Regions from separate parts of the Enterococcus sp. R12 genome, predicted to be linked through region 1. Evidence: predicted binding sites of a transcription regulator. Region 1 holds the regulator's gene; each other region holds the start of a gene.
What was found. Region 1 encodes LexA, which represses DNA repair genes until DNA is damaged. Its sites were predicted from a motif close to CNAACANNTGTTNG; they were not measured.
Positions count from the first base shown of each region.

Region 2: a site for LexA is predicted at 1,496-1,509, ahead of recX (recombination regulator RecX). Genes of this name have one in related genera too.
Region 3: a site for LexA is predicted at 3,932-3,945, ahead of ACTW1R_RS02075 (FtsK/SpoIIIE family DNA translocase). Genes of this name have one in related genera too.
Region 4: a site for LexA is predicted at 2,150-2,163, ahead of ACTW1R_RS11155 (Y-family DNA polymerase). Genes of this name have one in related genera too.

Region 1 covers NZ_CM176874.1:1,885,107-1,890,969, reverse strand. Annotated here, with positions in the region: gene recJ (single-stranded-DNA-specific exonuclease RecJ) at 1-1,017, shown strand, start outside; gene ACTW1R_RS08735 (adenine phosphoribosyltransferase) at 1,029-1,541, shown strand; gene ACTW1R_RS08730 (hypothetical protein) at 1,618-1,830, opposite strand; gene lexA (transcriptional repressor LexA) at 1,960-2,580, opposite strand; gene ACTW1R_RS08720 (DUF896 family protein) at 2,717-2,956, shown strand; gene tkt (transketolase) at 3,057-5,054, shown strand; gene ACTW1R_RS08710 (hypothetical protein) at 5,604-5,863, shown strand, end outside.
Region 2 covers NZ_CM176874.1:1,570,301-1,576,163, reverse strand. Annotated here, with positions in the region: gene mutY (A/G-specific adenine glycosylase) at 1-695, opposite strand, end outside; gene recX (recombination regulator RecX) at 688-1,482, opposite strand; gene rlmD (23S rRNA (uracil(1939)-C(5))-methyltransferase RlmD) at 1,597-2,973, shown strand; gene ACTW1R_RS07220 (hypothetical protein) at 3,045-3,401, opposite strand; gene ACTW1R_RS07215 (hypothetical protein) at 3,405-3,605, opposite strand; gene ACTW1R_RS07210 (ABC transporter permease) at 3,622-4,827, opposite strand; gene ACTW1R_RS07205 (ABC transporter ATP-binding protein) at 4,824-5,498, opposite strand; gene ACTW1R_RS07200 (efflux RND transporter periplasmic adaptor subunit) at 5,482-5,863, opposite strand, start outside.
Region 3 covers NZ_CM176874.1:433,398-439,260, reverse strand. Annotated here, with positions in the region: gene proC (pyrroline-5-carboxylate reductase) at 1-642, opposite strand, end outside; gene ACTW1R_RS02080 (GntR family transcriptional regulator) at 704-1,405, opposite strand; gene ACTW1R_RS02075 (FtsK/SpoIIIE family DNA translocase) at 1,447-3,885, opposite strand; gene ACTW1R_RS02070 (PIN domain-containing protein) at 4,016-4,453, opposite strand; gene ACTW1R_RS02065 (AbrB/MazE/SpoVT family DNA-binding domain-containing protein) at 4,461-4,778, opposite strand; gene ACTW1R_RS02060 (amino acid ABC transporter substrate-binding protein) at 4,953-5,756, opposite strand; gene ACTW1R_RS02055 (amino acid ABC transporter ATP-binding protein) at 5,770-5,863, opposite strand, start outside.
Region 4 covers NZ_CM176874.1:2,416,800-2,422,662, reverse strand. Annotated here, with positions in the region: gene ACTW1R_RS11165 (hypothetical protein) at 1-275, shown strand, start outside; gene ACTW1R_RS11160 (hypothetical protein) at 310-585, opposite strand; gene ACTW1R_RS11155 (Y-family DNA polymerase) at 729-2,123, opposite strand; gene ACTW1R_RS11150 (VOC family protein) at 2,378-2,764, opposite strand; gene fosX (FosX/FosE/FosI family fosfomycin resistance hydrolase) at 2,829-3,239, opposite strand; gene ACTW1R_RS11140 (hypothetical protein) at 3,882-4,085, opposite strand; gene rpmG (50S ribosomal protein L33) at 4,357-4,506, opposite strand; gene ACTW1R_RS11130 (ABC transporter substrate-binding protein) at 4,644-5,603, opposite strand; gene ACTW1R_RS11125 (ABC transporter ATP-binding protein) at 5,806-5,863, shown strand, end outside.

The sequences.
Region 1 (5,863 bases):
CAAGCCCAAATGAATCGTTATGTTGAAGAAAATGCCATTGACCTCAGTCAGGGCATCCCATTAGCGATCGATGAGGAGCTACCGTTAACAGAAGTTTCGATCAGTTTTATTGAATCATTAAAAGTCTTAGCGCCTTTTGGAACGGACAACCCCTTACCGAAATTTTTATTTTCTAATCTGATGACTCAAAATGCTCGCCAGATTGGTTCAGAAAATCAGCATTTGAAGTTAGTGATGAGCGATGAGTCTAACACGCAGCTGGATGTCATTGGGTTTGGTTTTGGAAAAGATTTAGTAGCGTTTGAAAACGACCGCTTATCGATCGTTGGTCAGCTTTCCATCAATGAATGGAATGGCAACAAAAAACCGCAGCTCATGTTGGATGATTTTGCAGTGGAAGGGATTCAGCTATTTGATTATCGTTCGAAAAGAAGCCGTCAAGGTGTCTCTCTGGGCAGTCAAACACTAGGCGTTCTTTTCAAGCAGAAACTTCCTCGGGAATTGCAAGGCTTTTGTGGGCAAACCACCATATTTGACTCAGTTACAGCCTTGGAAGATACTTTTCGTGCTGGTCAGTTCCAAGAGATTGCATTTTTAGATTGTCCTGCTGACCCTGCATTGATCAAAGAGATCGTTCAAGCGCTCCAGGCGTCAAGAGTTGCTTTTGTTTTCTACTCGACAGAAGATGCTTATTTAGATGGGGTAGGGACAAGAGAGCAATACAGTCGTCTCTTTCAACTGATCAAACAGCAGCCTCGTTTGGACATTCGTTACAAACTAAAGATGGTCGCTGACTATCTAAAAATTCCACAAAAATTACTTATTTTCATGATTCAGGTGTTTTCTGAGCTGGAATTTGTTACAATACAAGATGGTGTTTTGAATAAAACTGCTGATCCTGTTTCCCGTCCATTGACGGAGAGTCATTTGTATCAGCAACGACAAAAACTGATCAAAACAGAAGAATTTTTATTAATGAGTGATTTATCAACCCTTCGTCAGTGGTTGACAGTCTAGGAGGAAAGAAAATGGATTTAAAAGAGTATATTGCTAGTATTCCTGATTATCCCCAAGAGGGAATTATTTTTCGGGACATCTCGCCATTGATGGCAGATGGAGAAGCGTATCGGTATGCGACACAACAAATCGTTGAGTATGCACAAGAAAAAGGCATCGATATGGTGGTAGGACCTGAAGCCCGCGGCTTTATCGTTGGTTGTCCAGTTGCCTATCAATTAGGTGTCGGCTTTGCCCCAGTACGTAAAAAAGGCAAATTGCCACGGGAAACGATTGAAGCAGAATATGAAAAAGAGTACGGTGTGGATGTCTTGACGCTGCACGCCGATGCCATCAAACCAGGTCAACGTGTCTTGATCTGTGATGATCTACTAGCAACTGGCGGAACGATCAAAGCAACGATCGAACTCGTAGAAAAACTAGGTGGCATCGTTGTTGGCTGTGCCTTCTTGATCGAACTGATGGATCTACATGGAAGAGACAAGATCCAAGGTGTCGAAATTAAGACGTTAATGGAATACTAAAAAAGCAGAAACAAAAAAGGACTCGCTGGAGTCCTTTTTTGTTTCTGCTGCCTTATGGGCGTATGTAGGGGAAGGATCATGGTTCATAACGATAAAAATCATGATCGTGATAATAATGGCGGTTACGTTTGCGCTCTGCTTGGCGGAATTTCTTTTCATCCCAAAGCATGAACCAAAGCATCATTAGAGGGCAAAAAATCAGAACAGCACTTAAAACGCCAAAATAGCCAATAACAATTCCCATCAATAATACCCACAACATAAAACCAAATCGACGAACTGCTTTCATCTCATTCACTCCTTAAATAATACGAACTTATGTTTGTATACTTATTATACGAATGTTTGTTCGCTTTGTAAAGAGGAAAGAAAAAAAATCTTCGTAGAAACGAAGATTTCCTAGTCAGCTCGTTGAGCATCAAAGCAGATGGCGATACAATCCAACAACCAATCCTAAAATCGTTACGTCAGGCAAAATGATTGGTTCTAAATAATCATTTTCCGGTTGTAAACGAATGTAATTCTTTTCTTTATAGAATCGTTTGCACGTAGCTTCGTCTTCATCTGTCATAGCAATCACGATATCGCCATTTTGAGCACTTTGTTGTTTACGAACGATTACTTGATCACCGTCGAGAATGCCAGCATTGATCATACTTTCTCCTCGGATCGTCAACATGAATAAACTTCCTGTGCTATTCGCTAAATCTGGCGGAATCGGAAAGAAATCGGATGCATCTTCCACGGCTAAAATCGGTTCTCCAGCAGTTACGACACCAAGCATCGGAATGGATGCTGGTTGAACATCGATTTTTTCAAGACCGGAAGCAGTTAATTCAATGGCTCTGGGTTTTGTAGGATCTCGTAAGATCAGCCCTTTTTTTTCAAGTCGGGACAAATGGCCATGAACAGTTGAGGTAGAAGATAACTGAACGGCTTCGCCAATTTCGCGAACAGTCGGCGGATAGCCTTTTTCAGTGACACGTGTATGAATGAACTTAAGAATTTCGATTTGTCGATTTTCTGTTCGTTTTGCCAAAACTGACACCTTCTTTCATTTGATAACCTTAGTGTACCATAGCTATATCGATTATTCAAACAAATGTTCGCTTTTTGTGCTATTGTTTTTGCTCGCTAGTTTGTAGTAAAATCAAGAGGGAAAAGGAGGAACAACTATGCTATCTCAAGAAAAATTAGCTCGAATCAATGAACTTGCCAACAAGAAAAAAACAGAAGGATTGACTGAGGCTGAGACCCACGAACAAAAAGTTCTGCGTGAAGAGTATTTAACCGCCTTTCGTGGAGGGATGCGACACCATATCGAAGGAATGAAAATCGTTGACCCTGAAGGTGCTGATGTAACACCAGAGAAGTTAAAAGAGATTCAAAAGAAAAAAGGTCTCCACGGCAGATAATTGTGAATTCCTTTTCATTGCTATTGAAATAAGCTTCTGAATCACGTATAATGAAAGATGTAATAAAGGTAAAAAAAACCTAAATTAGGAGGAACTACCATTGTTTGATAAAATCGATCAATTAGGAGTGAACACCCTTCGTACATTAAGTATCGAAGCCGTACAAAAAGCCAATTCAGGACATCCAGGATTACCGATGGGGGCAGCACCCATGGCCTATGCCTTGTGGACGAAACACTTGAAAGTCAATCCAACGACTTCTCGCAACTGGGTGGATCGTGACCGCTTTGTTTTGTCTGCTGGACACGGTTCGGCGTTATTGTACAGCTTGTTGCACGTGTCTGGTTACGATGTGACCATTGAGGATCTAAAAAACTTCCGTCAATGGGATAGCCGCACGCCAGGACATCCAGAAGTCGATCACACAGACGGCGTGGAAGCAACCACTGGACCTTTAGGACAAGGGATCGCCATGGCAGTCGGTATGGCGATGGCCGAAGCCCACTTGGCTGCAACCTACAATCGCGACAAGTATCAAGTCATTGATCACTATACCTACGCTTTATGTGGCGATGGGGACTTGATGGAAGGTGTTTCGCAAGAAGCTGCATCCATGGCTGGTCACATGAAATTAGACAAACTGATCGTCTTGTACGATTCAAATGACATCTCCCTAGATGGCCCAACTTCAAAAGCCTTTACAGAAAATGTCGGTGCGCGTTTTGAAGCGTATGGCTGGCAACACATTCTCGTTGAAGACGGCAATGATTTAGAAGCGATCTCGAAAGCGATCGACGAAGCAAAAGCTGAAAGCGACAAACCAACCTTGATCGAAATCAAGACTGTGATCGGATACGGTGCGCCAAATCAAGGCACCTCTGCCGTTCATGGTGCGCCGATCGGTGCCGAAGGCATTTCTGCAGCCAAAGCGATTTATGGTTGGGAATACCCAGAATTTACCGTACCTGAAGAAGTTGCCGCGCGCTTCAAAGAAACCATGATCGATGAAGGGCAAAAAGCTGAAGCAGCTTGGAACGAAACCTTCCGTGCCTATGAAGCAGCCTACCCAGAACTTGCTGCGCAATTCAAACAAGCCTTTGCGGGTGAATTGCCAGCAGATTGGGATGCAGCATTACCAAGCTACGAAGTTGGCAGCTCACAAGCTAGTCGAGTATCCAGCAAAGAGATGATCCAAGCCTTATCCAAAGCCGTCCCTAGTCTCTGGGGTGGATCGGCTGACCTTTCTGGATCCAACAACACGATGGTTGCAGCAGAAAAAGACTTTGAACCTGGCCAATACGAAGGCCGCAACATTTGGTTTGGCGTCCGAGAATTTGCGATGGCGGCAGCGATGAACGGCATCCAATTGCATGGCGGTACGCGAATCTATGGCGGAACCTTCTTCGTCTTCGTTGATTACTTGCGTCCAGCGGTGCGCTTGTCTGCGATCCAGCATGCACCTGTTATCTATGTCTTGACGCATGACTCCGTGGCGGTTGGAGAAGATGGACCGACGCATGAGCCAATCGAGCAATTAGCCAGCGTCCGTTGCATGCCAAATGTCCAAGTGATTCGTCCAGCAGACGGCAATGAAACCCGTGCTGCCTGGAAATTGGCCATGACGACAACGGATAAACCAACGGTCTTAGTCTTAAGCCGACAAAATCTACCAGTGATCGAAGGCACGCAAACCGGTGCGGATGAAAATGTCGCAAAAGGTGGTTACGTGATTTCAAAACAAGCTGGTGAAACACCAGCGGGGATTTTGATCGCCACAGGTTCTGAAGTGAATCTTGCGGTCCAAGCACAAGCTAAATTGGCAGAAGAAGGCATCGATGTATCGGTGGTCTCCTTACCAAGCTTTGATTTGTTTGAAGCACAAAGCTCAGAATACAAAGAAAGCGTCTTGCCAAAAGCAGTGAAGAAACGGGTAGCGATCGAAGCAGCTTCCCCATTTGGTTGGGAACGTTACACCGGTTACCATGGAAAAGTGATCGCGATCGATCATTTCGGTGCATCCGCACCTGGTGACAAAGTCTTAGCGGAATTCGGCTTCAGTGTTGAGAATGTCGTGAATACTTTCAAATCAATCGATTAATTGATCGACAATCAATCAAAAATAGCACGTTCGAGAATCTTTTCGATTTTCGAGCGTGTTTTTTTGTCTGGAGCATGGTTAGAGAACCACAAGGGAGAGGAATGAGAAACGCAAGTCACCGATTCAACAGGGAAATACTTTCTATCGATGAGCCAATCGTCAGAGAGAAACTGGATCAAACAAATAATAAACGTCACTTTGTTGTATAAAATTGAATATATATGAATAAAAATGCCGGTTTTCGTTGTTGCAAGGCTGGTTCCTGTGTATAGTTAAAGAAAAGGAAACTAAACAATAAGAGCCAAGGAGAATGGCTCAAGAAAAGAGAACAGGGAAGAACGACTACTTGAAGAAAGAGGAATAAGGAGATGGGAAAACACGATGAAAAGGTTGAGGGTTAGTCACACGAACCGACGAAAGAAATGCGGCGTTATGAGTGGAAAAAAGAAAAAAACCATTCTTTTGGTAATACTACTGCTAAAGCTATTTTCACGAGACGTTTACGCAACAGAATTGAATGAAATTTCAACAGGTGATGAAGCAAACGTTGTGATACATACTGATTTTCTCAAGAGTGAAGTGACAAATCCGTCTATTTATCTCACCTATACGGCCGTTCCGTCAAGTGGAAGTGAGATAATTGATGTTCACGTTGAGATCAATGGGGCATACCATAGTCATCTTTATTTGAAAGATGAAAACAATCACGACACAGTGGAGGAATTCGAATTCGGCAGTGGAATCGTTGTTTTGCCCTATCATCAATCAGAAGCGATGTATCTTGAGCTTGTAGCGGTTGACAGCAGCGG
Region 2 (5,863 bases), 310 kb from region 1:
GATTTCACTGGAAAGTCTGTTTGTCGATTCTCCGCATAAGCAAGACAATACTGACTGATGGGACACTCTTCACATTTCGGTGTAGTGGGTGTACAGATTCGTGAGCCAAGATCCATCAAGGCTTGATTAAACTCACCAGGTTCATCGGGGGAAATGATCGTTCTCATCGCCTCGTCAAATGGTCTTCGGCTGCTGGCTTTCGCAATATCTGCTTCGATACAAAATAACCGACTGACGACCCGCATCACATTTCCATCGATTGCCGGTTCTGGCAAGCCAAAAGCAATACTGCCAATGGCTCCAGCTGTGTAGGGACCAATTCCTTTTAATGAGCGAATCTCTTCAATTGATTGGGGCATTTCTCCGTCGAATTCGGCAACGATTTGCTGGGCGGCAGCCTTAAGGTTACGGGCACGAGAGTAATAACCTAAACCTTCCCAAACCTTTAAAAGCTTTTGTTCTTCGGCTGCCGCCAAGTCTTGAATCGTCGGGAATTGTTCCATAAAACGATAGAAATAGCCAATCACTGTTTCCACTCGTGTTTGTTGAAGCATGATCTCTGAGATCCAGATTGCATACGGATCGTTGGTCGCCCGCCAAGGCAGATTGCGTTTTTCTTTATGATACCAAGTTAAAAATGTTTCTTGGAACGTCTTGATTTTTTCTTCATCCCAAGTTTCCCATTGCTTACTCATCCATTACTTCCTCATCTAAGAATCGTTGTATATCATCGATGGCAAACCCTTTTTGATAAAGGCCTTGCTTGATTTTCATTTTTCGTTTCATCAACGGTAACCGCTGATGCCGCCGCATAAGTCGGGCCCCTTCTCTTTGGAGCGCTTCATTTTCTTGGTCCTCATCTTTTTCCATCGGTAATTCATCCAAAATCATCTGAATGACTCCTTGATGAAAACCTTTTTGCATCAAATGCATTTTTATCTTTTGGATCATTTCTTTATGGCTTTTGTTGTGAAAACGACGCATCGCTTTTTCAGCCGTATGATAACCGACTTCAAACTGCATTTCCTCGGTATACAAAGGCAATACTTCCTGAATCACGGAATCTTTTAATCCTTTTTTTCTCAATTGCTGACTGATGACCACGGGCCCTTTATCACTCATGCGGACTTGGGTGCGAATGTAGCTTTCTCCGTAGTTTTTGTCATCGATCAAATTCAACTCTTTCAGACGTTCAACGACTAAGTCTCGGTCTTGTTTTTCGATTTCTTTGTCTTTCAAATAGGTACGGACTTCCATTTCAGAACGCAGCTGATAGCTGATATAGTTCATGGCTTGCTGCAATCCTAAATCAAACCCCGCACTTTTTTTGATTTCTTTTAATTCTTCTTCACTCAGTTCCTTGCCTTTTAATAGCCGAAAACGGACCAAAAGATCTTCTGAGACCCGCAGCGTTTCACCTTCTGATGTCGCCACTTCATAAAATGGTCCTTTTCCTTTATTGATACGAATAATTGTATTCATCTTCTTCACCTCGCGAACGTACATTCTATTTTACCACAACTACGATGAAATTCCTTCTAATCAAGCTGAAAAAATGTGGTAAAATGAACTGACTATTTTATTTAAGGAGTTCACATGACAAATACACAAGTCCAGCTTGGACAAAAACTACAACTAACGATCAAACGCTTGGGGATCAACGGAGAAGGCATTGGGTATTACAAAAAGTTGATCATCTTTGTTCCCCGTGTTCTACCGGGGGAACAGGTCATTGCCGAAGTCACCAAAACATCTCCCCGCTTTGCTGAAGCCAAGATGACCAAAATCATCAAGCCAAGCAGCGATCGCATCCAACCACCCTGCAAGTTTTACGACCGTTGCGGCGGCTGCCAATTGCAGCACTTAGTCTACGACAAACAATTAGACTTCAAAAAAGACCTATTGAAACAAGCACTTGAAAAATTTAAGCCAAAAGACTACCAACAGTTTGAACTAAGGGATACTTTAGGCATGGATGTTCCTTGGCATTACCGCAACAAAGCACAATTTCAATTGCGTTACAACAGTCAAACCAAACGAATCGAAGCGGGTTTATACGAAATGGAGTCTCATCGCTTAGTCGCCATTGATGATTGCCTCGTACAAGAACAAGATACGCAAAAAGTGATCAACGGCATCGTCCAATTGTTGAATAAATACCAGATCCCGATTTACGATGAACGCAAGAACAGCGGGATTCTACGGACATTGATGGTTCGTATCGGGATCGCGACTGGCGAAGTTCAAGTCGTGTTTATTACCAACTCTGTCAAACTGCCGCAAAAAAATGCGCTGATTCGCGAGATCAATCAGCGCTTGCCGCAAGTCGTTTCCATCATGCAAAATGTGCAAAACAAAAAAACGTCCGTCGTCATGGGAGAGGAAACGATTCATCTTTGGGGCAAAGAAGCGATCGAAGAACGGTTGAATGAACTGACCTTCGACTTGTCCGCCCGCGCATTCTTCCAGCTGAATCCACAGCAAACCAGCATCTTGTATCAAGAAGGGTTAAAAGCCCTTGACTTGAGCAAAAATGAAACAGTCGTTGATGCCTATTGCGGTGTGGGAACGATTGGGTTGAGCGTGGCTCCATATGCCAAAGAAGTCCGCGGCATGGACATTATTCCTCAAGCAATTGAAAATGCCCAAGAAAATGCACGCCGCATTGGTGCCCAAAATACCCATTATGAAACGGGAACTGCTGAGGAGCTCTTACCAAAATGGTTTAATGAAGGCTTCAAACCTGATAGCATCATTGTTGATCCGCCAAGGACAGGCTTGGATGAACGATTATTGCAAGCTTTGCTGAAACAACCACCGAAGAAGATGGTCTATATATCTTGTAATGTTTCTACTTTAGCAAGAGACTTGGTCCAATTAGCCAAAGTGTTTCACGTAAAATATCTGCAATCAGTAGATATGTTTCCACAAACCGCCCGCTGCGAAGTAGTGGTAAAATTGACCCGCAAATAATCATTCGCCTGACAAATCATCTTGTGATCTGTCAGGCGAATATTGTTTTCGTTGTCTTTTAAGCATAACGATTAATTGATTTGTAAGACGAGGACTTTCGTGGCAATAAAGGTGTCCCCTACTCGCTGCCCATAAAGACTTACCGATCGTTCAAGATGCAGATCCGCACGAGACCCCTCCACGATTCGAGAATTATGCGATTGTGCATCATATAGAATTACTTTTATCTCAGTCTCGCTAGTAATCGTAAAGGATAATCTTTCCTCAGATGCGATCGCCATATCAAAGACTTCGCCGTCTTCCCCTGTTCCTTGAGAAATGTTCGTCAACTCCATCTCAAAACGATCACCATCAATAAGAATGAGTGTGCCCGTTTCATCTGCTTGTGCCAATTCCTCATTCGCTCGCTCTGCATCAGTCTGAGTCACTTGTTACGCTTTTGTCTGATCGGTTTGATCGTCATTATTTTGGGTCTCGTCTCCACTTTGACTCGATTGTGTTTGCGTTTGCGGCGTATTGATTTGGTTGTTGATGGGTACGTTGTCGTTGTTTGTCTGTGGGTCATTCGCAGCAACACCACAACCACTAAGTAATGCCACAAACAAGATAATCGCTGTTTGACTTTTTTTCATAAAAAACACCTTCCTTTTATTCATAGCGTAATGCTTCGATCGGTTTTAATTTCGACGCTTTATAAGCGGGTAAGTAACCAAAAATCGTACCGATCAGCATTGAAAATGACACACTGATCAAAATGGATAACAATGAGATCGTCATCGGATACTCTAACAGACGCAAGGCGATCAGACTGATCAACAGACCGACGATGATGCCAATCAGCCCCCCGATCACCGATAAAACGATTGCTTCTGTCAAAAATTGCTGCAAAATCACTTTACGTTTGGCACCCAATGCTTTCTTCAAACCAATCTCTCTGGTACGCTCTGTCACACTGACCAGCATCGTATTCATTACTCCGATCCCACCGACGAGTAAGGAAATGCTAGCAATTCCCCCCAGTAAAATCATATTCGATCGATTGATATCATCGGTCATTTTCTGCACTTCATCATAGTTGCGGATGGAAAAAACAAAATCTGAAGGCGGAATACTCTTGGTCAATTCATGGCTGGCTTGAACGACTGCTGATTCTAAGACGTCCGCATTCGTTGCCTGAAACAGCACTGTTGGCCTTTGGTTGAGCTTTCCTTCGACGAAACTTTGGCTGCCTCGAGGGATGAAGACATATTTCCCTGACAGTTGCTCCGTGTCAGAAACAGCTACGCCAACGATGCGAAAGGGTGTCCCATTGATTTCAATCAGTTGATTGATAGGATCACGATACGAGAAAAAAATTTCCGCCAAATCTTTCGTAATCACCGCAACTTGTTTTTGTGTCCGCAATTCGGTTTCAGTCATTGCTCTGCCAGCAAGGATCGTATGGGGCAAAATTTCAAAGAACCCGCGATCCATGCCTAGCACTATCGTATCGGTTTGCTGGTCTCTTTGGAAAACTGTCAGATTGGCTTCATAGAACAAGCTAACGTTCTTGGCATGATCAATGGTCAGCAACTTTTGCAGCTCTCCTTCTGATAGTTGCGGGGCGTAATCAGGCAAACGATCATTTCTGCCGCTTTCGCCCGCTAAAAAAGCACTTCTGGCGTCATATTCGATCCGCATCGAGTTAATATCACCACCAATCAGCTGCTTTTTCATGTTCTCAGTATTTCCGTTGATGATACTCACAATGGAAATGATGGAGGCAATCCCGACAATGATTCCTAGCATCGTCAACAAGGAACGCAAACGATGCTGGTAGATTGCTTGAATGGCTAAGCGAATATTTTCGGTCATCTTGTGCCCTCCTCAACAACTTCACCATCTTTAATGACGATTTGCCGCTTTGCATAGTCCGCGACTTCTTGTTCGTGGGTAATCAAAACCACTGTTTTTCCTAGATGATTCAGCTTAGTAAATAGCGCCATGATCTCATGACTATTAACGGTATCTAAAGAACCCGTCGGCTCATCCGCTAAGATCACATTTGCTTCTCCTGCTAATGCCCGAGCGATCGCTACTCGTTGTTTTTGCCCCCCTGACAACTGATTGATCCTAAAATCGATCCGATCCCTCAATCCGACACTTTCTAAGGCGTGAATTGCTCGAGTCGTTCGTTCTTCCTGATTGACACCAGCATACAAGAGCGGTAAGGCAGCATTTTGTAAAACGGATAGTTTGGGCAACAGTTCAAAATTTTGAAACACGAAGCCGATTTTTTGATTGCGGATCTCGGACCGTTCATCTTCACTCAATTGACTGGTATTTTTACCATCAAGTAGATAGCTGCCCGTTGTTGGCGTGTCTATACAGCAAATAATATTCATCAAGGTCGACTTGCCTGATCCTGATCGGCCCATGATGGAAACAAACTCGCCAGCATTGATTGTTAAGTTGATTTTTTTCAAAACGTGAATCTCGTTAGTGCCCTGTGGGAACGTTTTGTAGACATCAATCAGTTGGATCATTTGGTCTCACATCCATTCCTTCTTGGATCCGAACTGTTGGGAAGACGAGCGCCACTTGCATATCCAGTTCACTTTCTAACAGATACACGGCTTCATCCGTTTCGTCTTCCATGATTTCCACGGATAGTTTACTGATTTTATGGTCCTCAACGACGTAGATGAAGGGCCTATCTTCTTCATAAAACACGAAAGATTTGGGCAGCTTGATCGCGGTTTGCTCTTCCTCAATGCGTTCTACAAAACAATGGATGCCAATACTAGGCGGCTCTTCACTTTCATCTAAAACGACCTCAAAACTAAATTGCGACAAATTAGGGTTTGCGCCTTGTTCTTCAACCACTACCGAAGGCTCTTTCATATCCCCA
Region 3 (5,863 bases), 1.5 Mb from region 1:
TACCATCTTCGCTGCGCCTAATACCGCTTGAGCAGCAAATTCATACGCCATCGGCCGCGGCATTCCTTCAGCCACTGCTCCATCTGCCAAAGCTTCAATGAACAAATATGTGTAGGCTGGTGAAGAACCGCTGACACCAATGACTGCATCGATCATGCTTTCTGGTACTTGCTCGGCTTTGCCCAGGCTTTCAAAAAGCTGTTTGACTTCGTTGGCTTCGGCTTCCGTCACTTGACCGTTGGGACTGATAGAAGACATCCCTTCCCCCACCAGTGCAGGGGTATTTGGCATGACCCGCACGATTTTGTGCGCACCGATGATTTCTTCCATTTGCGCGATCGTCACACCCGCGGCAATAGATACTAGCAAATGCTCCTTGGTCAAGCCGTCTTTTAAATCAGCAAGCAAGCGGGGAAAGACAAAAGGTTTAACTGCTAAGACGAGGATCTCCGCTTTTCCGGTGACATCTGCTAGCTTAGTTGTCCCAGTGATCCCAGTTTCTTTTTCTAATTGTGCCAAAGTCGGCTCGTAGCGATGGTTATAAACCAAGATCTCTGCTGGTTCATACAGGTTTGCTGCAATCAAGCCGTTGATGATGGCTTTTGCCATGTTACCGGCTCCTAAAAAGGCGATTTTTCTCATAGTTTTCACGCTCCACTTCTGATTTTGGTACCACTTTTTGCTAAAAAAGCCTAATCAATGACTAGGCTTCAAACTCGATCATATACGGATGCAAGGCGGTGTTATAGATCCCTTCTGTATATTCTACCACTTCTCCTTGTAGATCATACGAATAACGGGTTCGTTTCAAGGCAGCGACCTCTGGCGTGATCATAAACTTCTGTTGCTCTTCGGTCAAGGTCGTTGCCACGAACGCATCTTGAAAGCGATCGATGATCATTCGATGTTCATCCAATAGGCGATACAATGATTTTTCTTCAAAGACCTCGATGGAGGTACCCTTTAGCTGCTTTGGCAAATGGTACTCATAGTAAATAAAGGGTTGGTGGTCAAAATAATACATGCGACGTAAACGCATGACTTCTTTGCCCATCAAAGAATACGCGGGGTGCTCAGGCGCAAGTTCGACTAATTCATAGCTGAGGTTTTTCTTCGTGTATTCCTTGCCAGTCTTTTCAAGCAATTGGCTAAACGTCGTGCCTTTTGACAGCTTGTTATAAGGGCGATTGCTTAAAACCGTCGTCCCACGTCCGCTGCGTTTTTCCACATACTCATCTGCCGCTAACAATTCGATGGCTTTGCGGACAGTGATCTTGCTGACATTGAAGGTGGCTTCCAATTCTGTTTCCGTCGGTAAAAATGAACCAATCGGGTAGCGACCCGACATGATGTCTTCTTTGAGCTTATCGGCAACATCACGGTAAAGAATGTGTTTGCGTTTCATTGCTATCTCGCCTTTCTCTCATTGGATTGGTCTTGTTCTCCTTATTCATCAAAGGTAGGAATGTCTTCTGGTTGCGGCTCGATCAAGACTTTCCGTGGCTTGCTGCCTTCAGAAGGGCCAACGACACCTTGATCTTCTAATTCATCCACTAACCGAGCCGCTCGGTTATAGCCGATGCGAAAACGTCGCTGCAAGAGAGAAACGCTGGCGGTCTGCATTTCCACCACAAGGGCTTTGGCATCTTCGAATAGCTCATCTTGCGGTTGTCCGCTGCTGCCGGTACTCGTTTCTTCCTCAGTAACCATCATTTTTTCTTCATAATTGGCTTCTTGCTGATCGGTCACGAATTCAACCACTCGTTCGACTTCTTGGTCGGAGATAAAGGCCCCTTGGACCCGAATCGGTTTGTTCTCACCCATCGGCAGATACAGCATGTCGCCGCGTCCCAGCAGTTTTTCGGCTCCGTTCCCATCAATGATGGTCCGCGAATCGACACCGCTGGAAACAGCAAACGCCATCCGTGATGGAACATTGGCTTTGATGATCCCTGTAATGACATCCACACTTGGTCGTTGCGTTGCTAGGATCATATGGATACCTGCTGCCCGTGCCATTTGCGCCAAACGAATGATGGCATCTTCGACTTCGTTGCTGGCAACCATCATCAAGTCGGCTAACTCATCGACGATCACTACAATGAATGGCAAGATCGGACGATTTTCGCCGTCTTCTAAATTCTTATTGATCACTAAATCGTTGTAGCCAGTAATGTTTCGGACCCCAGTTGCCGCAAATTTTTCGTAGCGCTCTTCCATTTCCTTGACCACTTTTTGCAACGCTTGCGCCGCTTTGCGGGGATTGGTCACGACAGGTGTCAAGAGATGGGGAATCCCATTGTAAACATTTAATTCAACCATTTTCGGGTCGATCATCATCAGTTTGACTTCATGGGGTTTTGCCCGCATCAAAATACTGGTGATGATGCCGTTGATGGCTACGGACTTCCCGCTCCCGGTCGATCCAGCAATCAAGAGATGGGGCATTTTCGTTAAGTCTGCCGTTTGGACACGGCCAGAAATATCGCGTCCTAAAGGTACTTCTAATAGTTTATCTGGATGATCCGGTTGGGCTTCGATCACTTCTCGGAATGAAACCATGCTGACTGCACTGTTTGGAACTTCGATCCCAATCAATGATTTCCCTGGGATCGGCGCTTCCATCCGCACATCTTTGGCAGCTAAGGCCAAGGCGATATCGTCGGTCAACCCGACGATTTTGCTTACTTTGACCCCTACTGCTGGTTGAACTTCGAATTTGGTTACTGCTGGTCCTAAGCTGGCTTTGACGACTTTTGCATCAACACCGAAGCTTTGGAAGGTGGTTTCTAACACACCGATATTTTGTTCGATCTTTTTGTACTCGCTGCTTTGATCCGTTGAAGGGATCGAATCGAGTAATTGCGCTGAAGGCAATTCATAATCACGATTTTCAGCTTCTTCCGAAATCTCAAATTCCAATACTTCACCATCATCATCGAGGATCTCCCCGTCTTCATTGACCTTTTTGCTTGGTCCTGGTTTGTTTCCTGCTGGATGTGGTGCTTGAGCGGCCTCTGGTCCCGCCGCTTGCGGCAATTCCTGGAAGTGGTCGATGGGTACAAAGCTCAGCTGCTCTGGTTCAAAATCAGCTGGCGCTTGCATCTGTTGTTCTTTTGCTGATTTTTCGTCTTCTGTCATTGGTCGGACTTGATTCTTTTCTTTGATCTCCGCCATGACTGCTGCTCGTTCGGCTTCTTTTTTGGCTTCTTTCGCAGCTTGTTTCTCTGCTGCTCGTTCCGCTTTGCGGGCTTCTCGTTCGGCTTGCTTTTCTGGAGAGCCTTCTAACAACCGCTGCAGCTTGTCACCAGCTGCTTGCAGGTGCTCGACTAACTCGTGGCTGCTCATTTGGCTGAACAAGAACGCCCCAATCATCATGAGTAAAACAGCGATGATGTAGCTGCCGATCTGGGAAACAAGAAAATAGGTCGCCCCATAGAGCATGGCGCCAATCATTCCGCCCCCGACATTTTGGGTCACTTGGCTGCGCCGAATATCGCCTAACAGCGTCATCCACGTCGTTTGGAAGATATTGGCTTGTTCTCCCACCACATTACTAAAGATTTGCGCATGGAGGATGATCAGCAAACCAAAATACACCAATACACAGCCAATCACTCGCCGAATACTTTTAAAGCGAGCATCGGTCGTTTTGATCGCTAACCAGACACCATAAGCGGCTAGGGCAACACTCAAAAATTGGTACGTGTTTCCGCCAACGATCCGAAACCCGTTGGCAATCAAGGTTCCTAAAAAACCTAAATGGAAAAAGCCAAATATCGAAAACAAGACAAAGAGCAGGCCGACGCCGACCAGCATTAATTTCTCTTGCTGTTTTTGTTGTTTTTTTGTTTTGCGTTTCTTTGCGCGTTTTTTTTGCGCCATTTCTATCCCTCTTTTCATCTTTCCCTATTATAACGAAAAAAGAAGGCGAACAAAAGTTTTCCTGTGAGAAATTTTGGTTAGCTGTTGGAATTTAAGGAAAAAAGAGGATGTCTGCCAGATATAGCAGTGATCATCCTCTTTTTAGCTGCTGCACAAATTCAGCGACTGTATAGACAATCAGTCCCGATGATTCAAAATCAGCGGTATTGGTCGTTACTAGACTGTCGATTTGATTTCGCTTCGCACAAGCTGCTAAAACAGCATCCTCAAAATCTGTCATTGTTGAATCAAGCGCCTGAACGCAATCTGCTTCCGTAACTGTTAAGACGGTATGCACTTGGATCAGTTTTTTGACTTCCCTCCGAGCATCGACTCCTGCTGCTCCATCGAGAATATAGAAAAGATCCGTTAAGGTACTTGCCGTAATCACGCCCTCGCAAAGTCCATAAATGGAACTGTTGTATATCTGTTTGATGGCTTCTTGATGGCTTTTAGACCCTCTTCCTAATAAATAGTCAAGGATCACATTGGTGTCAATCACGACTCGTTTGGCTTTGTATTTGGTCATGCTTATTTTATTCTCCCAGATATTTTTTCCTACGCCGTTCGTTTCTTACTTTTTTGATGTCCACAACGTCAGGTGTTTCAAATGAATCTGCTAAAATGCCTTGCAAAGAATCGACTAAACGAAGTTTCTCCTCTGGGGACAACTCTCCTACTGACTGCTTTTCTGTAATAACTAACTGTTTTTTGCCATTGACTTCTTCTGCCAGTTCCATTTCTAGTTCAGAACCTACCTGGAGATCCAATTTCCGAATCATTTTCTTAGACAAGCGAACCCCCTGTCCATTGCCCCACTTAATCAAATGAGCGGTCTCTTTATAATGTTCCACTCGGCTCCCCCCTCTTTATCGGATTTTCCTTACTACCGATCATTATAACATGAGCACGCATATGTATACACAAGTATATACTTCAATCGTTCCTTCTTTCCTTAAATACGCAAAAGAAATGAATGTAAAAAAAACACCAGCTGCTAAGCAGCCAGTGTATCTTGTTGACTTGTTTTAGTTTGGTGTGACATCTTCGCCAAACCACTTTTCAGAGATTTCAGCAAAGGTGCCATTGTCTTGCAATTCTTTCAAGCCATCATTGATTTTATCTGCCATGGCTTGATCGTCTTTACGCACACCTACAGCAAAATCTTCTGCTTCAAAGGGGCTTTCGATTTCGTTGAAGTCATCGGTTTTGCCTGTTTGAGTCAAATAATATTCTGCGTAGACGCGGTCGATCAAAAGACCGTCGATCCGACCGTTTTCTAGATCGATAAAGGCTTCATTAAAGCTAGCATACAAGGTTGCGTCATTGCCGTCTACGAGATCCTTCAAAACTTCCGGTTGGTTGTTGAAGGTCTCATAACCAGAAGAACCTTCTTGGGCACCTAAGACTTTGCCCTCCATATCATCAAAGCTAGTAATGCCGCTGGCTTTTGCTGTGACTAAGACTTGTTTGTTTTCCATATAAGTATCTGTAAACAATACTTTTTCTTCACGAGCTGCGGTTTTAGTATACCCGTTCCAGATCATATCGATGGTGCCATTGCTTAGTTCGGTTTCTTTCATGGACCAATCGATTGGTTGAAATTTGACTTTGGTTCCTGTTAGATCCAAAATCGCTGTGGCTAAATCCACATCAAACCCAACGATGTTGCCTTGGTCGTCTTTAAAGCCCATCGGTACGAAGGTATCGTCTAGGCCGACGATCACTTCTTCTTTGTCAGCGGCACTGGTTGTGGTGTCATTGCTGCTGCCACACGCCCCTAATAAAAATACACTTGCTGCTGCGATTCCCGTCAATAGTAATTTTTTCATTTTGTTCTCCCCCTTATTCTCCTGCTACTTTTAATAATTGATCACCGATATTTTCGGCAAAAACCAAATCATGGGTCACCACGATCTGGGTCACTCCTTCTTTTTTC
Region 4 (5,863 bases), 530 kb from region 1:
GCGATCATGTGGCAACGCATGACATCAACTTAGGTGGGCTTGAATTAGGGATGTTTGCCCGTGCGTTGAAATATGAAGATATCGAACGGATGGAAATTCTTTACCGTAACGGTACACCGGATCTTGTGTATTTCCCATATAAGGACAAAGATACGGAAGGATTGGATAACGTATACCAATCAACAAAAATCAGTGAGAAAACGAAGAGCCTTTATATCGTGATCGACCCGAACCAGACAGTCGATGATGTTTATAAAGAACATTTCGAAGAATAAAAAAAACGCAGAACCAGCTGGTTCTGCGTTTTTTTTAGAATGATTCTTGGAACATATCCGTATACTTTTTTAATAAAAGATAATCTTCGGCATATTCATCTTTTAAAACGATCGTATCGCCAAAGAAACTCTTACGCGCATGTTGGATGATACGATGCTGAATATCTTTTTCTAAAAGGTAATCGATCTCAGACTGTTTCAGGTTTTGTGCAGCAGTCGCCCGATTCTTTTCTAAATATTGCAGCAAATCGTACTCAAGGTGTCCCGCACCGTTGATGACTCGTTTGTATTCGATTTTGTCAATTTTCATCTGCTCACACTCCTTGCTATTAAAGTACCTTAGAAAAGAACAAAGGGGGAGGTGGGCGAATCGAAATTACATAAATCTTTAAAAAATGGACCGTTTGTTAATGTTATCTTAAGATTTGTCAGCAAAAAGGAAAGAAAAACGAATCAAGTGCCAGTATTTTTCGAACCATCAGCAAACGATTCTTTTTCCTTTTGCTGATGGACGGGTCCTATATTAGCGATCCCATCTAGACCACCGGCATGTCCGCCGACTAATTTGCTGCGAGCAATGGCGCGAGCGCCTTCCATTCGGCTTGTGGCATGAACGATCGAAGTGAAGCCATATTTCTCACGAATCTTATCGATGATCAAATCTAATTTACGCTGGCGCAACTGCGTTTCTGCTTGCTCAAAAAGATCCAGCTGGACATTTTCTGTATAAACCAATTTTGAATAGGTAATACCAATGTGGCGAACGACTTGCCCCGTATAAAATTTTCGAAAGAGAAACAGGCAATGAGCCACAAGTTTGCGAGTATTGTCAGTTGGCGGGATCTTCATTTGTCGGGAAAAACCAGAGGCAGTTTCACCAAAGGCTACGCCGATGTAAACATTGATACAAGCGGTCTGACAATGATGACGGCGAATCCGAGCGGCAACTTGCTCCGCCATTTCCTTGATGACGATCTCGATTTCTTCTTGTAAATAATAATTGCGATGTAGGACTTGGCTATTGCCGTAGCTTTTTTCCATCACTTGTGGTGTCGGTTCAGATAAAATCGTGCGATCAATGCCATGGGCGTGATGATAGAGCTGCTCGCCAATGATCCCCATGCGACTGCGTAAAAGATCAGGACTGGCGTGAGCCAATTGCTCGATCGTTTCAATCCCCATCATGTGAAGTCGTTTTTCTGTACGCCGACCGATCCCCCAGAACTCTGTCATAGGGGCGATCTGCCAAACTTTTGTCGGTACATCGTCATAGGTCCATTCAGCGATCAAGGAACGATTGTGTTTCGATTCGTTATCTAAAGCCAGTTTTGCTAACAATGGATTATCGCCAATGCCGATGGTGACATACAATTTCGTTGTTTCGTAAATGTCTTTTTGAATTTGCTGGGCAATCAACCAACGTTTTTCTTCGCGAGAGATCGTTTTATCGGGAATGAAAAGATCCAGTGTACGGGTCAGATCCATCATCGTTTCGTCGATCGAATAGAGCAGCAAGTCGTCTTGTCCAACATATTTGCGAAAGACATTATTGACTTTGGTGTTTTCTTTGATATAAAAACTCATACGCGGCGATGCTTTGTACAAATCGGGATGTGTCGGCAGGTTGTCATTGCGAGTCACATTTGAAATCCCCAATACCGATTTTGCCTTTGGGGAAGCTGCTAAGACTAAGCCGTTACCAGTATTGTCAGAATGTGACATGACGACCAGCATCGCTTGGATAGGATCTAATCCGCGAGAGATGCATTCGACAGAAGCATAAAAACTTTTGACATCGATAAATAAGATATCGCGTTTTGGCTCGAGCGCATAATTAAAACCACCCATTTTTATCACTCCTTACCGAAATTATACGAACGTTTGTTCTTTTTTGTCAAGCGAACAGGAGCGGATGAGGGGGATTTGTTTTTTTATAGAGAAGTTATTTTTGTTTTATAATGATGGGAAACGTTGGTTTATAAGGAATACATTCATTTCAGATTATCAGAATTCGATTGGACATACATACGGGGTTTTGTCTTTTTACCCGAAAAACGGATAAAAAAACAGCCGCTCCATTGGACCGACTGTCGTAGCTTAAATCAATTTTCGGCAGGTAGGGTTGCAAACAAACTTAAGAGATTGCCGTCTATATCTTTGACAATGGCATAGCGTTGCCCCCAAAAGGCAGACCAAGGTTCTTTGAAAGACTGATACTCGGCAGCAACGACTTTTGCATGAAGGGCATCAACTTCTTCAGGAGAATCACATAAAAAGGCTAATTCAATCGTATCACCCACAGTCATTGGTGCATGTCCGTAGATCCCAGCAACCATCTGGCGGCTATTCAAGGAGATGCGAACCCCGTCGTTTGCTAATTCCATATAATCTTCTGAGTGCTGACCTAATGGCGTGAAGCCAAGTACTTGATAAAAAGCCAGTGCCTGTTCCATGTTTTTTGTGATAATACCGACCATATCTAGTTTCATTGTTTTCTTCCTTTCATGTGGGCGTTCTTTACATAACAGTCAATGCAGTTGCTAGCAATGAAGATCACCTCGTTTTTGTCAGACGGTAATGGTGCAACCGTTCAGCCAACGTACCAGTATGCAATTCAAATAAATGGTTGTCATCGTCATAAAAATAAATAGAAGCACCTTCGCCTTTGCTGCGGGAACGATCTTTTTCGATCTTCAATCCTAGTCCTTGGATGCGCGTAATCAAGGAATCGATTTGAGCTTGATCGATTTTAAAGGCAATATGGTTATACGTTTTTGGCAACTTCTGGGAGGCATCCTCCATAACAGCAAGCCATAAGCCATCGATCAAAAAGAATTTTTCTGGGAAGTAAGAATGGGCCTGGTCCTGACTATCATAAACTTCCTCTGCATCAAACAATGTTTCCAGCATCGTTGTCGTCTTTGCTAAATTCTGTACGATCAACGTGATATGGGAAATCTCCATCGCATCAACACTCCTTTGTTATGACGAAATAGGGGAAAGAGAAACAATCAGTATCAAAAGAAGCATTATGTTAGTGATTGTGAAATACCAAGAGGAAGAGCAGAACATAAAACAGTGCATCTGTTACGCAAGGAATAAGTTTCTTCGTGTATTTTGTCCAAAAGAAGACATTTATTAAGAAGAGGACAATCACCGTCGGTAGGCTAAAGGTCCAAGCAGGGTGTTTGATGAAAATGAAAAGCATATTTCCAATAAGAGCAAAAAGAAAAGCGCCATAAAACAGACGATAGTTACTAGGTAGATACGTAAAATTGCCAAGCATGGGTTCACCTCCTATAGGCAGTATAGCATGAAAGGGTCGATCGGAGATCAAAGTATACAGAAAAGATGGCAACGGGAGAGAGCGGCTTCATATTATGGTTATTGCCAAAATCATCTCGCGCATAATCGCGGGAGAGATACTGCAAAAAATTTCGGAAAATAAAGCTGCCGCTTAATCGCCCCTGAAATCTTTGTTGCTGCTCATGCGTTCTCCTGATGCTTATTCAAAAAAGCAGCAATACATTCACTAAGTGAATTTGGCTACTGCCTGCTCTTTTTTATGATGGACAAAGAGAGACAATAAAACGATGAAAAGAATAGTTACTCGAGGTGTTCCAGGCGAAGCTTTTCTGAGCAATTTAGGCAAAGGATCGGCGCGTTTATCAGTGCTAATTCTTTTCTGGGTTTTAGTTGGTAAGCAGAAGCTTTCGGCGGAAACGGCCATTTTGTCCAAACAACTTCCCCTGTGTCGATCACTTTTTTGCAATGGTTGCAACGAAACTCTTTTCCTTCTTTGTTAAACATTTAATTTCTCCTTTTTTCTATACATTATACATTAAAATTTATTTTTGTGACTTTACAAAGAATTGGCTTAAAAGTCCAAAGAAGAGAAGTCAAGAAGCAGCTAAAACAAAGAGTAATCAAGGAGACGATGCAATTACTATCTAAGTTTGAAAGAACAAGGGCTAATAGAAGGGGAGTTCCATTCAAAACCATCACCTCAAAGCTAGTTTTTACAAAAAAAGAAGTTCGCAAACGCCTTGGTTATCAGCGTTTGCGAACTTCTTAAATAGCATTATTTTGTTTCGCGGTGTAAAGTAACTTTTCTTTCACGTGGGCAATATTTTTTCTTTTCCAAACGATCAGGATTGTTACGTTTGTTTTTGTTGGATAAGTAGTTGCGTTCTTTACAAGAAGTGCACTCTAATGTGATGTTTACGCGCATGATTTTCCCCCCTAACGATACAAGAATCCTCTAAGAAATCTCTCAGACTAAAATATAATAGCATGTTTCGTGAGGGAATGCTAGCTTTTTCCTGAAATTTGTTAAGTAGTTTTACTTGACGAATTTCTTGAAACGCATTAGTCCAATTTGCTCTGGATATCTTCGATCATTTTGGTGTAGGCGATCGGACCGTTGTAGAGCCAGCTTGATTCAGGGCCGAATTCCCATAAATGATTGTTTTTGACTGCATCAAGATTTTGCCAGACTTGTTCACTGAAAAAATCAGCGCCTTTATCACTATTCACTAAAATCAGGTAATCGGCATCCAATTCTGCTAATTTTTCCAGAGAAACGGCAGACCAATCAGCAGTGGCACTTTCACTGATTTCCGAAACCAGTGCGGGAACTTCGAACCCGAGTTCGTGATACAGCAGCTGACCGCTTGATTTTGTTTCTGAAACCATGAAGACAGAGTTATTGACCACCCATAAAACAGCGATCGACTTGCCTTGGATTTGATCAGCGTACGTTTCCTTGGTAGCAGCGACTAAGTCATCATAATCAGCTTCTACTTGGGCAGCTTGCTCTTCTTTGTGTAACACCTTTGCGATATCTGTCAGACGTTCCCGCCAAGTCACGTCCTCGCCATTTGTGACCACATAGGTCGGCGCGATTTTACTGTATTGATCATATTTGTCGCCTTCCACCATGGAATTGCTATCCATCAGAAGCAGGTCTGGCTCAAAGCTCAAGACATCTTCAAAGGGCAGATCGTAGTTGATCCTTGGAACCTCCGCCAGTTTGTCTTGCAAGTATGCTTGATCACTGTCATTGCCGACGGTCCATTGAGCAACCGGTGTTACCCCTAAAGCGACCAAATAATCTTCCAAATAACTACCAATCACCCGCTGTGGGTTTTCGGGAACAGTGACTTCATTTCCCATCGCATCGGTAAAGGTTGTTGCTATTTCTGAAGAAGTAGTGGCTGATCCACTGCTATCCGTTGAGTCATTATTCGTGCTGCAAGCACCCAGTAGGGTAAGGGAGCAGGCAGCTAGCAGGGTAAGCCAAGTACTTCTTTTTGACCATTGTTTCATAGAAACACTTCCTCCTTTGTTACATGTTGAGCACTTATTGTTTTAATTGAGAATAGTTCTCATTTGCTGATAGCTATTATCACGAAGAAATGCGCCTTTGTCAATCTTATTTTTTTATTTCCTTTTTTTAGAACTATTGACGAATAGTAGGATTACATTCATAATTGATAAGCATTATCAATCATTTATTTTGGGGACGAATATGGCGAAATTACGAACAGTTGACTTGAGTGTCGGCTATCAAAAACAAAAAATTGTGC